One region of the Vibrio sp. SCSIO 43137 genome, then DNA from elsewhere that is predicted to be linked to it. Evidence: predicted binding sites of a transcription regulator. Region 1 holds the regulator's gene; each other region holds the start of a gene.
The links. Region 1 encodes PurR, which represses purine synthesis genes. Its sites were predicted from a motif close to TNANGNAAACGTTTNCNTNA; they were not measured.
Positions count from the first base shown of each region.

Region 1 (6,217 bases):
AATCAGTAACATAGAGCAGGAGCCAATATAACTCGCCCTTCGGGAGCGCATCAAGATGCCCATTTCTGTGTCAGATAACTTTGAAAGGGAGTGCCATTCCTACAGTTATCTTCCTTGAACTGAACATCTTGATGCAGCTCTGAATCCTGTATCTTGAAGTCACTTGGGTATACATAGATAATAGAAATGAAACTAACGGCTATGATAAGCTGTTTTTCCGGAACCAGAGATCGAAAAACAAGAGACTATGTCGCAATCGTTACTTTTCCATAAAACCTTTGAGCATCCAACCAGTAAAGAGTGGGTGGTGTTCGTACATGGTGCCGGTGGAAGCTCCTCCATCTGGTTTAAACAGATTAAAGCGTACAAACAGCACTTTAATCTGTTACTTATCGATCTTCGTGGCCATGGTCGTTCTAATAACCTTTTTAAAGACCTTATGGTCAACCGCTACACCTTCAAAGATGTCACCCTGGACATTCTTAAGGTTCTGGATCACCTGAAAATCCAGTCGGCTCACTTTGTCGGTATGTCACTGGGCACCATTATCGTGCGCAATCTGGCTGAGATTGCAGATAAAAGAGTAGCGACTATGGTGCTAGGCGGCGCCATAACCCGTTTGGATATCCGCTCTCAGATACTGGTCAGGCTCGGCTATTTCTGTAAGCATATCGTTCCCTATATGTGGCTCTATAGGTTGTTCGCTTATATCGTTATGCCGCAGAAGAATCAGAAAGAGTCCCGTCACTTGTTTGTCAGGGAAGCAAAGAAACTGTGTCAAAAAGAGTTTAAGCGCTGGTTTATTCTTGCCTCGGACGTAAACCCCATGATGCGTTATTTCCGCGAAAAGGAGATGCCGATACCTACGCTGTATTTGATGGGTGATAAAGACTATATGTTTATCCGTCCGGTAAAGGAGATGGTTGCTCTGCACCGGCAAAGTACACTGCATGAGATCGCCGATTGCGGTCATGTATGTAACGTAGAAAAGTCGGATGAGTTTAATGAGAAATCGATAGACTTTATCCGCCGGCAAATCAAAATCAGCGCCTAATCCGGCGCTGATTCTCCACACTGCCAGCAGATAGCAAACTGGCCTTCATTTGTCTCATTACAATGACTGCACCGCCATTCAGGGGCGTTGTGCTGATGATGTTTAAACTCTTCTACTATCCGCTTCGCTTCACTCTGCTGACGGGGATTAAGCAACCAGACATAAGGATCGCTCTCCTCTGTCATTGGTAGCTCCCCCCTGAGGCTGAAAATACCTTCACCACGCACTTCTGCCTTAATTTTATGCTGTTTAAGAAGCTCACAGAGTATGTGAGCTTCGGTAGGGTTGGCTGCACTATAGATATTCATTTACGTCAGAATTCTCCTTTGTGAGGCCTGCTACGCCGTTAGCTATCAGGCGTGGTTAACAGGACGAACCTTTTTCATAATCCATTTTGCGATAACAGGGAACAGGCCTAGCAGAACAAATGATGCCAGTACACCCGGAGAGACAATACCAGACAAGCTGTCGATATTGGCTAACTGAGTACCCGCATTCAGGAACACAATGGTGCCCGGCAGCATGCCTAACTGGCTAACCAGATAGTAACGGGCAGTGGAGATTGGCGTCAGCCCCATTAGTAGGTTAATCAGGAAAAACGGGAATACAGGGATAAGTCTTAATGAAAACAGATAAAACGGACCGTCTTTTTCCACGCCTTCATTAATGGTCTGCAGTTTGCTGCCAAACTTAGACTGTACCCAGTCACGAAGCAGGTAGCGGCTGCTGAGAAAGGCAAGTGTCGCCCCTATGCTGCTGGCAAATGAGACCAGAATCAAGCTAGTGACAAAACCAAACAGAGCTGCGCCGAGCAAAGTTACAACGGCCGCACCCGGAATGGAAAACGCGGTAATCAAAATATAAGCGAAGAAGTAGATAAGAGAAGCAATAACAAAGTTATTCTCAATATAGTCCGCTAACAACGCTTGTTGAGCTTTGGCGTTTTCCAGAGTCAGATACTGACCAAACTGAGTAGCCAGCAACACAATAAGAGCAACTAAAAAAAGTCCGATAATTAGTTTCTTGTTCATTATTCGTTTCCATAAAATTTGCGTTAACTACTATGACAGGGATAGCCCGAGAAAACTTTCATAATATTTTAATTATGGCCTATGAAAGCAGAGATTATTTCTATTTCGTTTAAACCTTAATCTGAACAGAACAAAAAAGCCGCTAAACAGAGTTAGCGGCTTTGCATTAGCTGGCTTGCAGGTCAATTAATTGAGAGCCTGCATAAGTTCTGCTCGTCTCTCTTGGGTGATTACAGACCAGTGTGTCCCTTTAAGGGCGCCTTCAAGAGCCCACAAAAGTTCTAAATTAACGGTGTCGGGGTGACTTTTCTGTATCGCTTTATAAGCACCAACGGCACCTACTTGTTTCAGGTCGGAGACGGATGCAATACCGGCTTTCTTCAGCATGCGTTCAGTGCCAAGGCGCAGATTAGGTAGATCTTTTAGCCTGCTTGGCTTTTCTTCCGCGTGAGTGGCTTTTTCACTCTTCGCATACTCCAGAGCTTCAGTGGCAATAGAGAGTATCTGATCTGTGTTGTTCCATATTTCATCTGGCAGAGCAAAATACTTAGTGACAACGGGAAAACCACGCTTTTTATAAACGTAAGGTGTGTATCCTGCTGCCTTATACTTTTCAGCGGAAGCTTTATGAGCTCTTATGTGGAGAGAGTTATTTACAACAAGAGCGAACATGGTTTCATCGACAAAAATCCCGAATCCGCCAAACATTGAACGCGACTTTACTTTGCCGAATCGTTCAAATAATAGTAGTGAATCTTTGAGTACTGGTTTATCCATTTTCATAGTCTCGGGTTAGGAAATTGCATCAACCAATTCAGTACCGAGAAATTAACAGAACAGCGAGTTGAGTTGTCAGAACAACGTAAAAACTCAATAGCCTGTCAATCAGTCTTCGGCAACCCCGCTACCTTTCATTTCTGTTAAGGCCGGAAGCTTTGCGTCCCACCCTTTCGGATGGTTTGCCCTGATCGTGACTCTATAAATATAGATAATTTCTGGACAGAGATCACTTTATAGAATGTTTAATGTGATGTTGCTCACTAAATCTCTGGCCGTATTTAAGCAAATTACTAGAGTATTAATTCAAGAGGTGAATGTAATTAGAAGGTTAAATTGCCGTGCTGAAACAGTACTGCACGGCAAACTAAAACATAGCAAATCAGCTTAATTACTAATATTTTTAACGCTATCGCGTACAACCAATTCTGGCTGCATTTCGAACACACGTTTTTCGTGTTCTTTGTTCTTGATTCTTTCCAGCAGAATCTCAAATGCTGTTTTACCTACACGTCGCTTAGGCTGGTGAATGGTGGTTAGCGGCGGAGAGAAATAAGCTGCAAGGTCAATATTGTCATAACCGATCACAGAGATATCTTCCGGGATACGGATACCACGGTGCTGAAGACGGCTCATCAGGCCTAAAGCCATGGTGTCGTTAAAGCAGAATACTGCCGTCGGTTTTTTGTCCATAGCCAGAATCTTGTCAGCGGCCTCAACGGCTGTATCGCATTCAAAGTTACCTTCAAGGATCTTACTTTCGTCAAACTTGATGCCATTCTCTTCCAGCGCGCGGCGATAGCCCTGAGTTCTTTCTATACAGAGTTTCTTATCCAGATGACCGCTAAGGCAGGCGATATCAGTATGGCCATTCTCAATAAGGTATTTGGTCGCTAGGTAACCACCCTCTTCGGAGTTATCAATAATCTTATCTGAATCATCTTCAGAGGACGAGGTACCCTGACCCCAGTCCATAATTACTTTAGGAATATCGGCGTGACCGTCCAGCATCTCCTGAAGTTCAGCTGTCAGGTCAGAACACATAACAAAAATGCCATCAACACGTTTTTCTGCCAGCATGCGGATATAATCGCGCTGTTTCTCGTAGATACCACCTGTGTTACACAGAATAAGAGTGTAACCCTGACGGTAACAGTAGCTCTCAACGCCATCTACAACTTCAGCCAGAAACGGGTTAGTAGACTGAGTTACCAACATACCGATAGTGCGGGTTGTATTACATTTTAAACTTCTGGCCACAGCACTAGGGGCGTAGTTGAGCTCTTTTACTGCGTCCATCACTTTTTGCTGAGTCGCCTCAGCAACAAAACGAGTTTTATTAATTACGTGAGATACAGTAGTCGTTGATACGCCAGCGATGCGCGCAACATCTTTTATGGTGGCCATAAGCTTATCCTATTATTCTGATGTTCTTATAAAGTGTAGACAACTTTTAAATCCATCAATATCTGTGCCGGAAACACAAAAAACCGCTATCTGGTATAGCGGTTTATGATTTTCATGCGTTTATCATCGTTTTCGCAGGCATGATAGCCGCTTTTGCGCAACATACAAAGCTAAAGCTCTAATTAATTTGTATTTGGTCACATTTGCCTGCTATTGCCTGAGATTATTCTCCGGCAAGATAAGTGCAGTCCAGCTTTAAGAAATCGACCAGCAGTGTAGAGACACTGGAATAAAAACCAAAATCATCGAACTTACTGCATTTTTTACTGAACTCAGGGATCCAGCTTAACAGATAAGTTTCAATAAATGCTTTCTGTTCCAGCAGAGCTTGATCAATATGTTCCAGCTTTTCCAGCTCGTTGGATCGAATGATCATATTGCCGAGAAAATCCAGTTCGATGGCAATATGGTCAGCAGGTTCGTTCAGGTCACTGTGTACATCGACACCCTGACTCTGCATCAGTTTTTGCATCTCCTGAGCAGGCTTGTCATTTAACAGGCCGTTCTCACCTATGTACATGGAGGCGTAGGGAAGGGCGCCCGATTTATCTGTCTGCAAAAACAGGCCACAGAAATCTGCTGCCAGTTCCAGTTGAGCATCTTCACGATCCTGAAGACGGTTTAATGCATCAACCATTTTGTCAACAGAAGGCTTAAGGGTAGGGTTCTCACCCAGCCCGGTTAAAAATGAACGGATTTCTGGAGAGTGGTATGCCTGAACATCTTTTTCTGTCAGCTCTTTGGCAAAAAGACTAGAAAGCCACCAGTAGATTTCAGCTCGTTTTTCATTAAACGCTTTTGTCTCTTCCATTATTTAATTCCTAAATAAACAATACTTAAATAATTGTATGCAAAAAATATGAATAGAATTAACTTAAATTATGACAATATATTAAGAAAAATAGGAGAAAATTAACACGGCGTCAAATAGTTGTTCTCCATCAATAAAAATCAAAAAACTCAATAAAAAACTTATTCTGGGCTAGAATTGTTAAATAATATAAATAGAATGCAACGTAACTGAAAAACGGAAAAAGTCATGGTCATGAGCAGTCACGTATTAGTTGTAGAAGATGATGTAGTCACCCGCAGTAAATTGGTCGGGTATTTTCAGAATGAAGGCTATCAGGTCAGTGAAGCCGAAAATGGCGACACCATGCGGGAGGTGCTTCAGGAAAACAATATCGATCTGGTGATGCTGGATATTAACTTGCCGGGTGAAGATGGACTAATGCTGACGCGGGAGCTCAGGACTCAATCGGATATTGGCATCATACTGGTTACCGGACGTACGGACAGTATTGATAAAATTGTCGGCCTTGAAATGGGGGCAGACGACTATGTGACTAAGCCTTTTGAGCTTAGAGAGCTGTTGGTAAGGGTTAAAAACCTGCTATGGAGAATCTCTCTGGTACGTAACCCGCCGGGGGAACCTGACAAGGAGCAGGATTCAGAGTTTGTTGTCCACTTTGGTGAGTGGGTATTTGATATCCAGAGAAGGGCATTAAGCAAAGATGGTCTGCCGGTAAAACTGACCAAAGCAGAGTATGAGTTGCTGGTTGCTCTCTCTTCTAATTCAAATAAAGTTCTTAGCCGCGAACGTATTCTTAATATGATCAGCCACAGAGTTGATGCTCCTAATGACAGAACCATAGATGTATTGATTCGCCGGTTAAGAGCGAAAATGGAATATGATCCAAAAAATCCACAGATATTTGTTACTGTGCATGGTGAAGGATATATGTTTGCCGGCGATTAAGGCCATTATTTTTAATAAATTAATATAACTGTTAATAAAAGCCGGGGTATTTCCCCGGCTTTTTTAATGGATAATGAGAACTAGCTCAGATTAATAATCACTTTTGTTAAACTTATCACTATTCCGGCT
Region 1 covers NZ_CP116383.1:1,975,961-1,982,177, reverse strand. Annotated here, with positions in the region: gene PK654_RS09285 (alpha/beta fold hydrolase) at 248-1,054, shown strand; gene PK654_RS09280 (putative signal transducing protein) at 1,051-1,362, opposite strand; gene PK654_RS09275 (TVP38/TMEM64 family protein) at 1,408-2,085, opposite strand; gene PK654_RS09270 (TfoX/Sxy family DNA transformation protein) at 2,272-2,862, opposite strand; cyclic di-GMP riboswitch class I at 2,977-3,059, opposite strand; gene purR (HTH-type transcriptional repressor PurR) at 3,250-4,269, opposite strand; gene torD (molecular chaperone TorD) at 4,493-5,140, opposite strand; gene torR (two-component system response regulator TorR) at 5,375-6,088, shown strand; gene elyC (envelope biogenesis factor ElyC) at 6,207-6,217, opposite strand, start outside.

Region 2 (6,217 bases), 1.3 Mb from region 1:
GAGGGATATCAATAACCTGTAACCCTTCAATATCAACCTCGTTTGCCAAAGCTTGCTGTTTTTCAATATGACCAATAATGGATTGATAATAGCGACGGATATTCTCTACATACTTTCTGGCTTCATCACCACGGGCGTAGCCGTAACGGGTCTGGCTGTAGTATTTGCGTTTCTTCAGCAGCGGAAGACGATCTTTTACATCTCCCCATGAATCGGGATTGCCGTTCTGCCATTTGGTCAGGCGGCGGGCATCCATCATATGACCGTAACCCACGTTATAGGAAGCGAGAGCGAACCAGATTTTTTCATGTTCAGGAATGGAATCAGGAACCCTGTCCACAATCCCTCTCAGATAATCAACGCCGCCGCGGATAGACTGCTCTGGATCGAGACGGTTTTTTACTCCGACGGATTTAGCGGTAGGCAGCGTCAGCATCATCATGCCGCGAACACCGGTAGGAGAAACCGCCCTCGGATTCCAGTGCGATTCCTGATATGAGAGAGCGGCAATCAAGCGCCAGTCAAACTCCTGAGAATAGGCTTTAAACAGTGGTTCCCATTTAGGTAATTTGCTGTCCAGTGCCCGGATAAAGGCACGGGTATCTACGTAATCGAAGCTTTCTACATGGCCGAAATACTTCTCCTCCAGTGTGGCAAGTTCTCCGGACTGTTTTATCTCGCCGAAAAACTCAATCAGAAGGGCATATAAACTCTCGTCATCGCCTTTGCGCATATACCATGAGATTGGCTGGTCTTCCGTCAGCTCATAAGCCACGGCGATATCCGGATAGAGTCTCTGTGTCAGTGAGAGTTCTACGGAGTCAGCCACAGTAAAATCGAGCTCTCCGGTAGAAACCTTCTTCAGTAGATCTTTTACGTCTGAATTGTGGTCAATTGAGAAGGTCAGATCCGGATGCTGCTGTTGCAGCTTTTCCAATGTCTGTACAAAGTGCGAGTCAGAAATAACCGCCAGAGTCGATTCACCTTTCTTCAGATGCTCCGCCAGTTTTTCATTGTTGCGGGGACGCCATTCGTTTTTTTTGTAGGCTACCTGCTGGCTGACATAGTAGTAGGCTGGAGCGGCACGGTACTTTCCGATGCGCTTGGCTGTCTGGCTCAGGCCGGCAGCAACAATGTCTATTTCATTGTTATCTAGTGCAGGAAACAGACCGGATAAACGGTAAGCCGGTTTGATCTCCAGTTTGACTCCCAGCTCATCTGCGAACCGTTTTGCTATTTCGTAATCCAGACCGGTCGGACCGTCGGGACCTATATAGTAAGCCAGCTGGTTGTTCAGCGTACCGACACGCAGAACGCCGCGCTCACGAACTTTATCCAGCTCGCTTTTCGGATCAGAGTCGATCTGACAGCCGGATATCAGCAAAGCAAACAGCAACAGAAAGACGGCTTTTGCCGGGTTAACAATGGATGTTTTTAACATTAAATACAGCATGCTCAAAAATTGACTAGGCTCTTTATATCAAAGCTAGGGGAAGCGGCAAAGAATCATTCGGGAAAACAGTGATAATTTTCAATTTATCTGCGCAGACAAAGTTTTTTTAAAAAATGACGCAAACGGTTGCTTTTTGTGTTACGTCACAAAAAAAATTCCTCTATAATACCGCCGAACCTGAGGTGAAATTGGTGTGAGTTTAGCAAGGAATGCTGATAACTCTCTGAATTTATACCAATATTACCTAACCAAAGAGACTTAAGTACATGAGAATTTTGCGTGGTTCACCTGCTCTTTCGCAGTTTCGTGTCAGAAAACTGATTGAACTTTGTCACGAACAAGATTTACCAGTAACAGATATCTACGCCGAGTTTGTCCATTTTGCCGATCTGAGTGAAGATCTGACGGCGGAAAATCTGCAGAAGCTGGAAAAACTGCTTACCTACGGCCCGACAATTCAGGTGCATGAACCTGAAGGTTCTCTTTTGTTAGTCACTCCCCGTCCGGGAACCATCTCTCCATGGTCATCGAAGTCGACGGATATCGCCCATAATTGTGGTTTGTCGCAGATTAAGCGTTTAGAACGTGGTACGGCCTATTACATTAGTAGCTCCTCAGAGCTTACTGATGAGCAACAGCGAGTACTGAGAGGGCTGGTTCATGATCGCATGATGGAAACCGTTTTCACTTCATTTGATATGGCTGAACAGCTGTTTACTGTTGCAGAACCTGCGCCGGTGACTGAAGTTGATGTTCTCTCCGGAGGTCGTGCTGCACTAGAGCAGGCTAACATTAGCTTAGGTCTTGCTCTGGCGGAAGATGAGATAGATTATCTGCTGGAAAGCTTCTCCGGCCTGCAGCGTAAGCCGAATGATATTGAGCTTATGATGTTTGCACAGGCGAACTCTGAGCACTGCCGGCATAAAATTTTTAATGCCGACTGGACTATTGATGGTGTAAAGCAGGATAAATCCCTGTTTAAGATGATTAAGAACACCTTTGAGACCACGCCGGATAATGTTCTGTCTGCTTATAAAGATAACGCCGCCGTTATGACCGGCTCAAGTGTCGGGCGCTTCTTTCCTGATCCGGAGTCTAGCCAATATAACTACCATCAGGAGAAAGCGCATATCCTGATGAAGGTGGAGACACATAACCATCCGACTGCTATTTCACCTTGGCCGGGTGCATCAACGGGCTCCGGCGGTGAGATTCGTGATGAAGGCGCTACCGGTATCGGCGGAAAGCCAAAGGCCGGCCTGGTGGGCTTCTCAGTATCTAACCTTAAAATCCCGGGCTTTGAACAGCCGTGGGAGAGCGATTTTGGTAAACCGGATCGCATTGTCAGTGCGCTGGATATTATGCTGGAAGGCCCCCTTGGCGGCGCTGCCTTTAATAATGAATTTGGCCGTCCTAATCTGCTTGGTTATTTCCGTACTTATGAAGAGAAGGTTAACTCTCATAATGGCGAAGAGGTGCGTGGTTATCACAAGCCCATTATGATCGCCGGTGGTATGGGCAATATCCGAGAAGAACATGTACAGAAAAGAGAGATCCCTGTTGGTGCCAGCCTGATTGTATTAGGTGGCCCTGCTATGAATATCGGCCTTGGTGGCGGAGCTGCCTCTTCAATGGCGTCCGGTCAGTCGGCTGAAGATTTGGATTTTGCTTCGGTTCAGCGGGAAAACCCGGAAATGGAGCGACGTTGTCAGGAAGTTATTGACCGCTGTTGGCAGATGGGTGAAGACAACCCAATCGCCTTTATTCACGATGTAGGTGCCGGTGGTATTTCGAATGCACTGCCTGAGCTGGTGGATGATGGTGAGCGTGGCGGCCGTTTCCAGCTGCGTGATGTTCCTAATGATGAGCCGGGTATGAGCCCGCTTGAGATCTGGTGTAACGAATCTCAGGAACGTTACGTACTGGCTGTTGCTCCTGAAGATATGGCGGTATTTGAAGCTATCTGTAAGCGCGAAAGAACGCCTTTTGCTGTGGTTGGTGTTGCTACGGAAGAGCGCCATCTGACGCTGGAAGATTCACACTTCTCAAATACTCCAATTGATATGCCAATGGATATTCTGCTGGGTAAAACTCCTAAGATGCATCGTACGGCAGAAACCCTGAAAGCGGATAACCCTGCATTTGAACTTGCCGGTATTGATGTTAATGAGGCGATAGACAGGGTTCTGCGCCTTCCTGCGGTAGCGGAGAAAACCTTCCTGATCACTATCGGCGACCGTACCGTGACCGGTCTGGTTGCAAGGGACCAAATGGTAGGCCCATGGCAGGTACCTGTGGCTAACTGCGCCGTTACGGCTGCCAGTTATGACAGCTATCATGGTGAAGCCATGTCAATGGGGGAGCGCACTCCCGTTGCACTACTGGATTATGCCGCCTCTGCTAGGTTGGCGGTGGGGGAGTCCATCACCAATATTGCCGCGACAGATATTGGCGACCTGAAACATATTAAATTGTCCGCTAACTGGATGTCTCCGGCTGGCCACCCCGGTGAAGATGCCGGCTTGTATCAGGCGGTGAAAGCAGTAGGTGAGGAACTTTGTCCTGCCCTTGGCCTGACCATTCCTGTCGGTAAAGACTCAATGTCCATGAAGACCAAGTGGCAACAAGACGGGGAAGAGAAAGAAGTTACATCCCCTCTAAGCCTGGTTATTACTGCTTTTGCCAGAGTTGAAGATGTACGTAAGACCATTACACCTCAGCTGCGCACCGATGCAGGAAAGAGTAGGTTGGTGCTTATCGATCTGGGACAAGGCAAAAACCGTATGGGCGCGACAGCCCTTGCACAGGTATATAAGCAACTTGGTGATAAGCCGGCAGATGTGGACAGTGCTGAGCAGTTGAAAGGCTTCTTTAATGCTATTCAGAGTCTGGTTAAGCAGGATAAGGTACTGGCTTATCATGATAAGGGTGATGGAGGCCTGCTGGTAACGCTGGCAGAGATGGCCTTTGCCGGACATTGTGGCGTAAGTGCTGATATCAGTTCACTGGGTGAGCCGGTTGCGGCACTGTTTAATGAAGAGCTGGGTGCTGTAATTCAGGTGGAGAGCCATGCTCTGGGTGATGTGCTTGCCACACTGGCCTCATTCGGCCTTGCTGAAAACAGCCATGTTATTGGTGAAGTGACCGATTCTGATAGCTTTAGCATTGTTCACGGTTCATCAGCACTGCTGGAGCGTTCAAGAAGCGAGCTGCGTACTATCTGGGCTGAAACTACTCATAAAATGCAGGCCCTCAGGGATAATCCTGACTGTGCCGATCAGGAATTCGCTGCCAAGGCTGACAATAGCGATCCCGGCCTGAATACTGTGTTGAGTTTCGATGTTCATCAGGATATTGCCGCGCCTTACATTATGAAAGGTGCGCAGCCGAAAATGGCGATTTTGCGCGAGCAGGGGGTTAACTCCCATGTTGAAATGGCTGCTGCATTTGACCGTGCCGGTTTTGATGCAACGGACGTTCATATGAGTGATATTCTCAGCGGACGGGTAAACCTTGATAACTTCAATGGACTGGCGGCTTGTGGCGGTTTCTCCTATGGTGACGTGCTAGGTGCCGGCGAAGGCTGGGCGAAGTCAATTCTGTTTAACAATCTTGCCAGAGACCAGTTCGAGAGCTTCTTCAGACGCGAAGATACTTTCTCCCTTGGTGTTTGTAATGGTTGTCAGATGCTTTCTAACCTGAAGGAGCTGATCCCGGGTGCTGACCTCTGGCCACGCTTTGTCCGCAACGAATCAGAACGCTTTGAAGCGCGCTTCAGTCTGGTAGAGATTCAGCCGTCGGAGTCCCTCTTCTTCAGTGGTATGGCAGGTTCAAGAATGCCAATTGCGGTGTCTCACGGTGAGGGCAGGGTGGAAGTCCGTAGTCAGGCTCATCTGGCTGAGATAGAGCAGTCAGGTACTGTTGCGGTCAGGTATGTTGATAATAACGGCAACCCGACTCAGCAGTATCCGAATAACCCGAACGGTTCACCGAACGCCATTACCGGATTAACTACGGCGGATGGTCGTGTAACCATTATGATGCCGCACCCTGAGCGGGTGTTCCGTACCGTAGCTAACTCTTGGGCTCCGGATTCATGGGGCGAAGATAGCCCGTGGATGCGTATGTTCCGCAATGCCAGAGTGAATATAGGTTAAATAGCTGCTGGTAGATTCGGCTTGAACATGCCTAATCTCCTGAGTGGGGCTCCGCCGCGCCAAGCTTGGCGCGTAGGGTTTGCTTATCGATATCAGCTTAATGACATATGCTGCAGAACAATTAGAAATATTGTTCTGGTCAAAACAAAAAGGGGTTATACGTTAGCGTATAACCCCTTAATTATTCTGATTAGCGATTATTTCTTAGGAATATTTTCCAGAATAGCCACCATCTGCTCCCAGAACAGGGCAACGGTATCGATCTTCACTTTCTCATCTGGTGAATGAGGGAATTTAATCGTCGGACCGAAAGAGATCATATCCATATTCGGGTATGGTTCTTTAAACAGGCCACACTCAAGGCCGGCGTGGATGACCATGATATTTGGCTTGTTGCCGTAGATACCTTCATAAACATCACGGAATATGTGCATGATTTCTGAGTCTGCATCCGGTTTCCAGCCCGGATATGCGCCGTCAAACTCTACCTTGGCTTTCGCAAGCTGGGCAATTGAGCTAAGCATACCTTCAACCTGACTGCGGCCGGAGTCGATCAGTGAACGGATAAGGCAGTGAACAATTACCTTGCTCTTCTTAGTGGTGATCA
Region 2 covers NZ_CP116383.1:725,330-731,546, forward strand. Annotated here, with positions in the region: gene mltF (membrane-bound lytic murein transglycosylase MltF) at 1-1,441, opposite strand, end outside; gene purL (phosphoribosylformylglycinamidine synthase) at 1,720-5,610, shown strand; gene PK654_RS03545 (aminoacyl-histidine dipeptidase) at 5,808-6,217, opposite strand, start outside.
Region 2: a site for PurR is predicted at 1,568-1,587, ahead of purL (phosphoribosylformylglycinamidine synthase). Genes of this name have one in related genera too.

Region 3 (6,217 bases), 500 kb from region 1:
AACCCCGAAAGAAGAGGCTTCTTCAATAGGTTTGTGTATGCAGGCAACCGTAACGGCTGCATTGTTTTCCACATGGAAGTTCAGCATACGTGAGTAGTCCATTTTATAGATATGATCACCACCCAGAATCAGAACTTGCTTTGAGTTCTGTCTGCGAATCATATCCAGATTCTGATAGACAGCATCTGCTGTCCCTCTGTACCAGCTTTCACCTGTTCTTTGTTGTGCCGGTACTATGTTTACCCCTTCACCCATAGCAGGAGACAAAATTTGCCAGCCAGCTTGTAGGTGATCGATAAGATCCTGAGCCATATACTGAGTTAACACCCCGATACGACGAATCCCTGAGTTGATACAGTTAGATAACGTAAAATCTATAATACGAAACTTACCGCCAAACGAAACGGCAGGCTTAGCATTATTAATTGTCAGTTCCTTTAATCGAGTTCCTTTGCCTCCAGCCAGAATTAATGCACTTGTTTCCCTAACAAGTTTGTTGGTATCAGCATGCGAATAGTTGTTACTTGACATAAATTTTAAAGCCTTATAGATCGAATGTAATCCTTGATATAAGCCTTTGCCGTTTCAGAGTTTAGGGGGCGGCAAAAAACTTACATGTAGACCGGCAGAGAAAACAACCGGTACTGAATATAAACTACTATGATTAACTGCCTGCGGATGTCAGGTTTGTCACCGATTGAATAAGAATGTAGTAAAAGTTTATTGTTTATGATGTACATCACTAAACTGTAATAGCTACCTTTTACTCACTCTCTGACGGTTTGCCTGACACAGGGTATAGCAACTCCAGTTTGCTACTATCCACTCTCACAGCAATGAATATTCACAATTGCTTATATTGGAGTAAAATTAACATAGAAACATATGCAAGATCATGAAATGATTGAAAAAAATTTAAATATTAGCCAAAAAGCCAGCATTGGTGGTTTATGCTGATATTTTATAATATGCAGTGATATATGCCAGAATTAGTGAGAGTATTGTCACTAATTCCTTATATTTATTTGTATCAATAAGGCCGTTTTCCGTTTATTTAGAAAAAATCACAGATAAATGAAAGAAAAAAATTGGCGAAAATCATGAGCTTGGCATACACTTCACTTGATATTGCCGATAACGCAATCGGCTGTTACTAATAATGATTTGGCGCTACTTACCGGTAGCATTGTTTAACACAGCTTTGAGGGAAGTTTTTATGGCACTCACAAAAGCCGATTTGGCTGAGAACCTGTTTGAGAAACTTGGATATAGTAAACGGGATGCCAAGGAAACAGTTGAAGTTTTTTTCGAGGAGATTCGCAAAGCTCTCGAAAGTGGCGAACAGGTCAAACTATCCGGATTTGGCAATTTTGACCTAAGAGAAAAAAGCGAAAGACCAGGCCGAAATCCTAAAACTGGCGAAGATATACCAATTACTGCCCGACGTGTTGTGACTTTCCGTCCCGGCCAGAAATTGAAAGCTCGGGTTGAGAATATCAAAGTCGAGAAATAGCCAAGTAAAAAGACCACATAATGTGGTCTTTTTATTTTCTGCCTGACCACCGTCTAAATCGGTGGTCTTTGTTTATCTGACAGATGTCATTTCCCAGGCTTACACTCTTAACCTAAGCGGCTTTTAAGTGCGTGGTGATATAGGGTTGCCAGGCTTGCTGATAAAGTGCTTTAGACTCATTTCTCAGGCTGGCTATTTTGCTTTCCTCCCACTCGGTCATTGCTCTGTTTTCACTCTGCGCTTTGCGTTCAATACCCTGAATAATTTCATAAAGATCATGCTCGGGGCCGCTTTTCACTTTTTCAATCCCGGCCAGATGCAACTGAACCTCAGCAACGATTTTTGTCTCCGGTAGTTCAACAAGAATATTCAGATCCCGGTAACCGGAAGGTGCCGGAGATTTGAAGCGGTTTTTTACCCCTACAATCTTGGTTTGATTGCTGATGCTTTCAAAGGCACTGACTAAGCCTTCAACATCTTCTGCAATAATGGTGGCCCTCGCCAGATCAGTGATTTTGCTTACATTACCGTCAAGATCAGCAGCGATTTTTTCTTCTGCTCTCTGGCGGGACTTAACACCGGCGAACTGAGTCTGAGTGCCGGAAATCAGAGCGCTGCTCATACAGATAGTTTCCAGTTCCTGTTGTGCTGAAACGGCGGTTAGGTATAACGATTCAAACTCGGAGTAGGGTTGGTGGATATCCTGCTTAAAAGATTCAATACCATACAGCCCGCTGAGGCTGTGCTTAAACAGTTTAGGGGTGACCTGATTCTGGGTCTGCTTTTTGTTGCTAGGTTCTTGAGAAATCTGCTCAGTCGAGGCAAATGCCGGAGCACGGCTTAGCATCAACATAGTCAGAACTGTTCGTAGGATTACGCTCATTTAAACTCCTTCAGAGTAGATAATTTCTCAGTAAAACGGTGAGTTAAAAGAACTGGAATTTATCTCGCTGCGAAGGTTTTCTGTCGCGTACATTTTTTATCTTAGGGCAAAACTAAGAAAAACAATGCTCCATTTGCATTTATTTACATTCAGCGCGATATGGCTCACATATATTTCTTGAAAAGGGCAATCACATGGTTAACATAACCGGTTAACTGAGACGTATTATTGATTGGAACTATGAGAGATAGAGAATTCTGGCACGATAAATGGGCAAAAAATCAGATAGGTTTTCATCTGGAAGACGTTAACCCCTTACTGATTAACTTTTGGAGTCACTTGTCACCACAGCGTGATGAAAAGGTATTGGTGCCGTTATGCGGAAAGTCAGAAGATCTTATCTGGCTGGCCTCAAAGCATGATTCAGTGACCGGGGCAGAGTTGAGTGATATTGCCGTGAGGGCATTGTTTGCAGAACACTTTTATACCCCGACTGTCACTAAGCTAGATGGTGAGCAGACCTTGTATCAGTTTGATGAACTGTCGGTTTATAGCGGCGACTTTTTTACCGCGCCACTGGCGGAGTATGAACTTATCTATGACAGAGCTGCACTGGTTGCACTGCCTGAAGAGATGAGAAAAGAGTATGTTGAGAGAGTGAAGACGCTGCTCAAGCCATCCGGGCGCATTCTGCTGGTCACGCTGGATTACATTCAGGATGAAATGAGCGGCCCTCCGTTCAGCGTGCCTGAGAGTGAAGTCAGGGCTCTGTTCAGTGATTACATAGTAACCCAGTTGAACAGAGATGTAGCCGACGAAACTCATCCGAAAATAGCCCAAAAGGGCTTAAGCCGCTTTGCTGAGTTTGTCTGGCTGATAGAGAAGCCCTGACTTATCTGTTGAGAGTTCAGCCTGTTAATAGTGAACGTTAATCTGTGATGCTGCACTGACGGCATCTTCTACGGCGGTTTCAACACTATCACGACGGGCAAGTACAACACCTAAGCGTCGTCTGCCATCAATATCCGGCTTACCAAACAGCCTTAGCTGAGTCTGAGGCTGGATAAGGGCTGAGTTTAAGCCGTTGAAACGGATATCTTGTGAAACGCCCTGACCTAGAATAACCGCAGAAGAAGAGGGGCCGTAATGGGTTATACTTTTTACCGGCAGGCCAAGGAAAGCACGCACATGCAGGGCAAATTCCGACAGATCCTGAGATATTAAAGTAACAAGGCCGGTATCGTGAGGGCGGGGTGATACTTCACTGAAAATGACAGTGTCACCTTTAATAAACAGTTCTACGCCAAACAGTCCGTAACCTCCGAGGGCGTTAACCACTTTTTCAGCCATCTGTTGCGCCTGTTGCGCTGCAACGGGGGAGAGAGCCTGTGGCTGCCATGATTCGCGATAATCACCATCTTCCTGTCTGTGGCCGATAGGCTGACAGAAAAACACACCATCAACGGCACGTACCGTAAGCAGGGTGATTTCAAAGTCAAAATCGACAAAACCCTCTACAATCACTTTTCCTCGTCCGGCTCTGCCGCCTTCCTGCGCGTAGTTCCATGCTCTCTCTATGTCCCTTTCTGTTTTAATGACGCTTTGTCCTTTACCTGATGAACTCATCACAGGTTTAATGACACAGGGCATTCCGACTTGGTTAACGGCATCGACAAATTGGTCATAGTTATCGGCAAACTGATAAGGGGAAGTTGTGATTGATAACTCTTCAGCAGCAAGGCGTCTGATACCTTCCCGGTTCATGGTTAACTGAGTTGCCTGAGCGGTAGGGACGACACGGGTGCCCGATTTTTCAATGTCAATTAATGCCGATGTGGCGATCGCTTCAATTTCCGGTACAACAAAATCAGGTTGCTCAGATTCAATGATTTCTCTGAGACTGACTTCATCTAACATATCAAATACATAACTGCGGTGGGCAACTTGCATAGCCGGCGCATTGCTATAGCGGTCACAGGCGATGACCTCAATACCGAGCCGCTGACACTCAATGGCAATTTCTTTTCCTAGTTCACCACTTCCCAGTAGAAGTACCTTAGTTGAACTTTTACACCCTGCTGTTCCAAACATACATCGTCCTTAAAGCTATTTTTACAGTTTTAGCGGATCATACGTAGTTTTTTCTTTAAAGCAAACGTTTGCGTAATGAGATTTAAAAAAGGCCCTGATTAATCAGAGCCTGTCGAAAGAGCACTCGTTTATAGCTCGATATAGCTTAACGGAATATCCGGGTTGATCACATCCAGTGTCGACTGAGTACAAGCCAGATGACTGATCTTACCGCTTGAAAGCTCTGCTAGGGCGGCTGATTTAATTTGCTCGAAGGATTTGCCGGCAACCATAATCTGAATCAGTGCAACCTGAAGAGGAGGCAGGCTAGGGTTAAATGCCGCATTTTCCGCGTAAGCACCACGGTAAACGGAACCATCGTCCAGCTCCAGAGCAACACCACTGAAGTTCTCAGTGTAAGGTGAGTGGCTCATGTTCAGGGATTCAACTGCAGCGGCCAGTAGTGGTTCACAGCCTTCTGTAGAGTGGCCAAGGTCGGCATCACCCATCAGACGGGCATCAATATCAAGGTCGCTTGGTCCGAAAGACTCAGGAAGATATTCCTGCAGAGTTTGCTCATCACGCTGAGGAAGCTGAACAATCAGCTCTTTTGCAGTGGTTAGTTCGTTCATAAACTGGCGACAGTGGCCGCAAGGGCTGTAGTTGATAGTAATGTCCTGAACGCCTTTCTCACCTTTCATCCAGGCGTGGCTGATACCTGCCTGTTCGGCGTGAACCGTCTGTCCAAGCTGGGCACCAATCAGCTCCATATTGGCGCCAAAGTAGATGCGGCCGGACAGACCGCGGACAATGGAACCAACATAGAAATTTGAAATCGGAGCGTAGGAGTAAGCAGCAGCAAAAGGAAGCAGGGCTACACGTAGCTCATTATCTTCCAGACCAGAGAGTTCCAGCAGCTCTTCAAACTGTTGCTTAGAAATAGTGGCGTCAAAGTCATCCGCTTTAAAGATATTTTCCAGATAGGATGCGATATGAGAGGGAGCCTCTTTTAGCGCGGTTTCAATTCTTGAGTTCATGACGAATCCTTAGTTAAGCATTCATTTTATTTTAGATAGTATTTCATTATTATCTGTGATTAACGTCACATTAGATGTTGCAATGTATTTTCATGTTGCATAAATTGAGTGAGGTCACATTTGTGTGAGGGCAAAAAATAGCCAAAAGCACCTAATTTAACCAAGGTTTTGAGCTTAAGAAGAAAGCCAGAGAGCAAAGGTAAAAAATGCAGGAGCCAGTATCGAGGTGATAACTCCGCACAGAACCAGCGCCAGTGAACTAAAGGCGGCATCACGGGGATCTTTTTCTACGCAGGTTGCCGTACCCAAAGCATGAGATACAGTGCCCATGGTTAGCCCTTTAGCTATCGGGTGAGTTATGCCGATAAGCTTATAGATGGGATAAGCAAAAATCGCCCCGAACACGCCGACAAGGAGAACCATAATAGCGGCTATTGCCGCTTCACCGCCTAGCTGACTGGAGATTGCCATGGCAATCGGTGTGGTGACAGACTTACCGAGAATACTGGCTATCAGCGGTAAATCGGTTCCCAGAGCTACAGCAATCAGGGAGGCGGTTAACATAGATAAAGTACTGCCTACACCGCAAGCGAGGAAAATGATTCGCCAGTTTGCCTTAATTTCGGGTAACTGCTCGTAAAGAGGGTAGGCAAGAGCAACCACCGCCGGCTGAAGCAGATAGGTGAGCCACTGATTATGCTGGTAATATTCCTG
Region 3 covers NZ_CP116383.1:1,476,553-1,482,769, forward strand. Annotated here, with positions in the region: gene glgC (glucose-1-phosphate adenylyltransferase) at 1-531, opposite strand, end outside; gene ihfA (integration host factor subunit alpha) at 1,217-1,513, shown strand; gene PK654_RS06950 (RelA/SpoT domain-containing protein) at 1,626-2,396, opposite strand; gene PK654_RS06955 (thiopurine S-methyltransferase) at 2,637-3,287, shown strand; gene purT (formate-dependent phosphoribosylglycinamide formyltransferase) at 3,312-4,487, opposite strand; gene cdd (cytidine deaminase) at 4,616-5,503, opposite strand; gene PK654_RS06970 (LrgB family protein) at 5,678-6,217, opposite strand, start outside.
Region 3: a site for PurR is predicted at 4,544-4,563, ahead of purT (formate-dependent phosphoribosylglycinamide formyltransferase). Genes of this name have one in related genera too.

Region 4 (6,217 bases), 1.5 Mb from region 1:
CAGGCTATCGAGATTATCAGTGCACCGGGAGCCCGTCCGAATGCAGCATGGCTTAACTATGTAGTTACCTCCCGTGCCCGTACCAAGATCCGTCAGGTTCTGAAAACCATGCGCAGGGAAGAGTCTGTGGCTCTGGGACGCAGGTTACTGAACCATGCTCTGGGCAGGCACTCTATCGACAGTATATATCCTGAAAATATAGAGAATGTACTGGCCGAGCTTAAGGTTGAAAGTATTGATGACCTTCTGGCAGCCATCGGCCTTGGCGAACTAATGAGTATCGTTATTGCCCGCCGTCTGCTGGGTGATACTGACGAGCTGACAGAAACCAGTTCACTACCTTCATCTTCCAGCAAAAAGCTCTCTATCAAAGGGGCAGACGGTATTCTGCTTACCTATGCTAAATGTTGTCACCCGATTCCGGGCGACCATATCATTGCCCACGTTTCACCGGGTCGTGGATTGGTTGTTCACCGGGAGACCTGCCCTAATATTCGTGGTTATCAGAAAGAACCTGATAAATATATGAATGTTGAATGGGCCGATGAGCACGAGCAAGAGTTTATCTCTGAGCTGCAGATCGATATGCAGAACCATCAGGGTGCTCTGGCAGAACTGACCAACGTGGTATCACGTACCGGTTCAAATATTCACGGTATCTCGACCGAAGAGAAAGATGGCCGTCTCTATACCATTACTCTGGCACTGACCGCGAAAGATCGTGTTCACCTTGCCAGCATAATGAAGAAGATTCGTGTTATGCCTCACGCGCTAAAAGTGCGTCGCAGAAGGCAGTAAACAGCATGATTTAACCGGATGAAGAAGTCGATAGTATCGGCTTCTTCTTTTTTAAAGCGCATTATTTAAAAAACGAAATCTTAACAACGAAAGAAAGTTATGAACCCAGAACGCTACAGCAGAATTCAGACCGTACTTAAAGCCCGTCAGCCGGATCTTACTCTTTGTCTGGAACAGGTTCATAAGCCCAACAATGTTTCTGCAGTAATACGCACCGCAGATGCAGCCGGTGTACATAAGGTTCATGCTGTATGGCCGGACGAAAAAATGCGTACCCTTAGCCATACCTCGGCAGGCGCCAGAAACTGGGTTGAAGTAGAGACGCACGACAGCATTGATAGTGCTGTAACGGCACTAAGACAGCAAGATATGCAGGTACTGGCGACAAACTTGTCAGATAACGCCGTCGATTTTCGTGACATTGACTACACCAAGCCAACCGCCATTATCCTTGGCGGAGAAAAGCACGGAATTTCAAGTCACGCCCTTACGCTGGCGGATCAGGATATTATTATCCCTATGGTCGGCATGGTGCAGTCCCTTAACGTCTCCGTAGCCAGCGCACTCATTCTGTTTGAAGCGCAAAGGCAGCGACAACTGGCCGGAATGTACGACAGAGAAACCTCTGCCCTGCCGGAAGAAGTAATTCATAAAACCCTGTTTGAGCGTGGTCATCCGGTTCTGGCAAAGGTAGCCAAACGTAAAAAGCTTCCCTATCCGCCGCTGGACAGTGAAGGACAAATAATTGCAGACCAAGCCTGGTGGGCAGAGATGCAGCGTCGCTAATCATTTTCCCTTAACTTATTCATTATTTTTTACTTACCCATACGCAATCGTTTGCTTTTCTGGAAATAGTCGATATAATCCCGCACCATTCAATATTGCATCAGCAGAATATTGAAAATAAGCCCAAACCTGAGCCGATTCTGATTAACAGCAATCACAGAACGGATTTTCAGGGACTGTTGTATCTAATTGAATTAACAGCCCTGATTACCCATCGAGCTCAACTTAGCCATCCCATTCAGCGATCGCTAAGTAAAACTAAAATTAGGAAAATTAAAAATGACGACGAGCAACGCTTCGCGTAAGTCCGAACTGGTCTATCAACTAAATGATAGACCTCCTTTGCCACAAACCATTTTTGCAGCGTTCCAGCACCTGTTGGCCATGTTTGTAGCAGTCATCACCCCTTCTCTGATCATTTGCCAGGCACTTGATGTCCCGGCAGAACAGACCAATACCATAATCAGTATGTCTCTGTTTGCATCGGGTATCTCCTCTTTTATACAGATAAGAACCTTTGGCCCGGTAGGCTCAGGGTTGCTATCGATTCAGGGAACCAGTTTTAACTTTCTCGGCCCGATTATTGGTGCAGGGCTTTCCCTTAAACAGGGTGGCGCGGATATCTCAACCATGATGGCGGCGATTTTCGGCACCATACTGCTCGCTTCAACAGCAGAAATGTTGCTTTCCAGAGTGCTGGAGTATGCACGCAAGATTATTTCACCTCTGGTTTCCGGCATAGTGGTGACTTTGATTGGTTTAACCTTGATTCAGGTAGGGCTGGTCTCTATCGGTGGTGGTTATTCAGCACTGGGGGACGGAACCTTTGGTAGTCTGGATAAACTGGCTCTGGCCGGTATTGTTCTTAGCCTGATTATTATTCTTAACCGTGCCGCTAACCCTTATATCCGTGTTGCTTCTATCGTTATCGCTATGACAGTAGGCTATATAGCTGCTTATCTTATGGGCATGATTGATAACTCTTCAGCAACGGAAACCGCTCTGTTTGCGGTACCGGTGCCAATGCAATTCGGACTTAGCTTTGACTGGTCGTTCTTTATTCCTTTAGTACTGGTATTTCTGATCACTGCTATTGAAGCAATCGGAGACATCACCGCGACTTCAGAAGTGTCGGGAGAGCCGGTGAAAGGGCCGGTATATATTAAGCGCATCAAAGGCGGTGTATTGGCTGACGGCTTAAACTCAGCTATCGCTGCACTGTTTAACAGCTTCCCTAACTCTACCTTCAGCCAGAACAACGGTGTGATTCTGCTGACTGGTGTTGCCAGCCGTTACGTGGGTTATTTTATTGCCGGTATGTTAGTTCTGCTCGGCCTGTTTCCAGGTGTTGCAGCTTTTGTTCAGTTAATCCCTGAGCCAGTGCTGGGCGGAGCGACCATTGTTATGTTTGGTACCATTGCTGCGGCTGGTATCCGCATTATCTCAAGGGAAGAGCTGGACAGAAGAGCCATCCTGATTATGGCACTCTCCTTCTCAATGGGTCTGGGTATTGCCCAGAAGCCGGAGATTCTTCAGTTTATGCCTGAGTTTATCAAAAGCATCTTCTCATCAGGTATCTCTGCAGGCGGCATCACTGCGATTGTGCTGAATATTATTCTGCCACGAGCAGAAAAACAGCAAGAGCAGCCGTCAGCAGACGAAGTCCTTGCCGAAGTAAGCAAATAATTCTTATCAGGGTCAGAAGCCAATGCCTCTGACCCTTATTTCTAAGCTCTTCTACTTTAGAACCAGCTCTGAACCTCAGCTTCTTGCGGCACACTGCCTTTATGGACTACCTGCTCATCAATCACCACAGCGGGTGTTTTCATTACTTTGTAGGCCATGATATCCCTGATATCTTCTACTTTAACCAGCTCAATACTGACACCCTTCTCTCCGATTACTTTTTCAATTAAGGCCGCTGTCACCTGACAGTTTTTACATCCGGAACCTAGTACTTTTACTACTTTCATTTTTACTCCTTATTTCTGCCTAATTAATTGGCAGGTAATTAAATATCCAGCCAACCACAGTAAATGCCGTCAACAACAATACGAAAAGCACACTCAGAAGCTTCCACTTCATCACCTGCTTTAACAAAATAAACTCAGGAAAACTGGCCGCCACCGTACTCATACAAAAGGCCAGAGTCGTTCCCACCGGCAAACCATTCACCAGCAGACTTTCCATAACCGGAATGACACCTGTCGCATTCGAGTAAAGGGGAATACCCAGCAATACTGCCGCAGGAACTGACCACCATTGCCGGTCACCAAGATGAGCCTCAATCCAGCCGTCAGGGACAAAGCCATGCAAGGCTGCCCCCAACCCGACACCAATAAATACCCACTTCCAGACACGAGAAAAAATCTCACGGGTTTCGCTGCTGGCAAAAGTTTGACGCTCTCTGAGGGACAGAGTTTTCTGGCTACTGGTTTCAGCCTCCCCCTGCTGTTGAGCTTCAATGCCCTGCTGTAAAGCCTCAGCGGCAAAAGAGTGCAGCCATCGCTCGGCCTTAATGACATCGAGGAAAAAACCACCCAGCATCCCCACCAGCATGCCGACAGAGATATAGAGCAGGGTAAACTGCCAGCCCAGTAAACTGACCAGCAGCAATACGGCCACTTCATTGATCAGCGGAGAAGTAATCAGAAACGCCATGGTGACCCCCAGCGGAATACCGGCAGAGGTAAAACCGAGAAATACAGGGATACTTGAGCAGGAACAGAAGGGAGTGACGGAGCCAAACATGGAACCGAGAAAATAGCCGAAAAAGCGATGCTTTCCGGCCAGATAGTCCCTGACACGCTCAACATCCAGCGAGGCACGGATCAGGGCGATAAAGTAGATCATCACCAGTAACAGAACAAAAATCTTGCTGGTGTCTTCAACAAAAAAGTGCAGGGCATCGCCCAGCTTAGTGTCAGGAGAGAGATTAAGAAGATCGAAAACCAGCCATGAGGCGAGATCGGTAAACAGCTGAAACATCATTATCCTTTTGTAATTTAGGTCTTATACCTTCCAGACGGATGAGCAGACAAAAGGATGCAGATTTTTTTAAAAAAGTTTCAGAGCCAGACGATATTATTCCTGTGGCTGATCTCGGGGAACAAAGCAGCACACCTGCTTGCTTTCATCAAAGCGCACTTTGCAGGAGGTTTTCAGCTGTTCCCGTAGTTTTTCTCTGGCACGACGGATACGGGATTTAACCGCCGGCAGACTTAAACCATGCTGAATAGCGAATGCTTGTTGGTTCATTCCCTGAAGATCACAGGCTGTGATAATTTCCCTGTCAGGCTGGGGAAGTTCTGAAAGCACTCTGGGCAGGCAACTGATGGCAATCAGATCAAACACATCCAGTTGCACTTCTTCCGCTTCAACATCGGCCTCTATGGGCTGGAAGCTCTGCTGACGGGCAGAATCAATCATAAGGTTATGAGCAACCCTGAACATCCACGCCTTGCTGTTCTGAACATCACAAAACGCAGATCCCTGCCCCATCACCCGGATAAAGACTTCTTGTAATATGTCGTGCGACAGCTCTTTATCCCGCGTCTGTTTATACAGCCACTGTGCCAGTTGCTGCTCATTGGCACTCCATGCCCGCATAGCACAAGGCAAAGCGTCGCCGTCACTGTGTGGATTTTGTTCCTTCATACCACTCCTGTCACTTAACCAGCCGAATCATGCTTATGATTAGGCACAAAAACCAAAACTCTGATTTAGTCTAGCCATTACAGGCCGTTCTGATTGTGAATCAAAGCAAATCAGAGCAAAAATAAGCTGGTATTTCAGATATCAGCCCCCATTTATAGAGCAAACCAGAAACAACCTCAAATTTCACGATACAAAAACCGTACCGGTTTGAAATCAGAAATTTAACTGCAAAGAGAAACACGGATGAGTCAGGCTATCAGCTTACAAATCGCTCAGGAACTGAATGTTCGCCCTGAGCAGGTCAACGCCACCATTAATCTGATTGATGAAGGCAGCACCATCCCTTTTATTGCCCGCTACCGTAAAGAGGTAACCGGCGGGCTGGATGATACCCAGTTACGAACCTTAGATAACAGACTGACCTATCTCAGAGAGATGGATGAGCGCCGTCAGGCTATTCTTAAATCCATTTCAGAACAGGGAAAACTAAGCGATTCTCTGCAAAAAGAGATTATGGCAGCCGACAGTAAAACTCGTCTGGAAGACCTTTATCTGCCGTTTAAGCCAAAGCGTCGTACCAAAGGTCAGATCGCTATCGAAGCAGGGTTAGAGCCTCTGGCTGATACTCTATGGAATCAGCCTGAAACTGATCTGGAATCGGAAGCCGCTAAGTTCCTGAATCCGGAACAGAAAATCAGTGACACTAAGGCCGCACTGGATGGTGCCCGCTTTATCCTGATGGAAAGAATCGCCGAAGACGCCAACCTGATAGAAAAGCTGCGTAACTACCTCACTAAGCATGCCGAAATCACCTCGAAGGTGGTTGAAGGAAAACAGCAGGCTGGTGAGAAATTTAAAGACTACTTTGAGCACAGTGAGAAAATAAGCCGCACACCTTCACACCGTGCACTTGCCATGCTCAGGGGACGAAACGAAGGCTTTTTGCAGTTGTCGCTAGTAGCCGATCCTGAACAAG
Region 4 covers NZ_CP116383.1:84,852-91,068, reverse strand. Annotated here, with positions in the region: gene spoT (bifunctional GTP diphosphokinase/guanosine-3',5'-bis pyrophosphate 3'-pyrophosphohydrolase) at 1-798, shown strand, start outside; gene trmH (tRNA (guanosine(18)-2'-O)-methyltransferase TrmH) at 898-1,584, shown strand; gene PK654_RS00395 (uracil-xanthine permease family protein) at 1,864-3,270, shown strand; gene PK654_RS00390 (thioredoxin family protein) at 3,327-3,557, opposite strand; gene PK654_RS00385 (permease) at 3,577-4,572, opposite strand; gene PK654_RS00380 (sigma-70 family RNA polymerase sigma factor) at 4,669-5,241, opposite strand; gene PK654_RS00375 (Tex family protein) at 5,485-6,217, shown strand, end outside.
Region 4: a site for PurR is predicted at 1,624-1,643, ahead of PK654_RS00395 (uracil-xanthine permease family protein). Genes of this name have one in related genera too.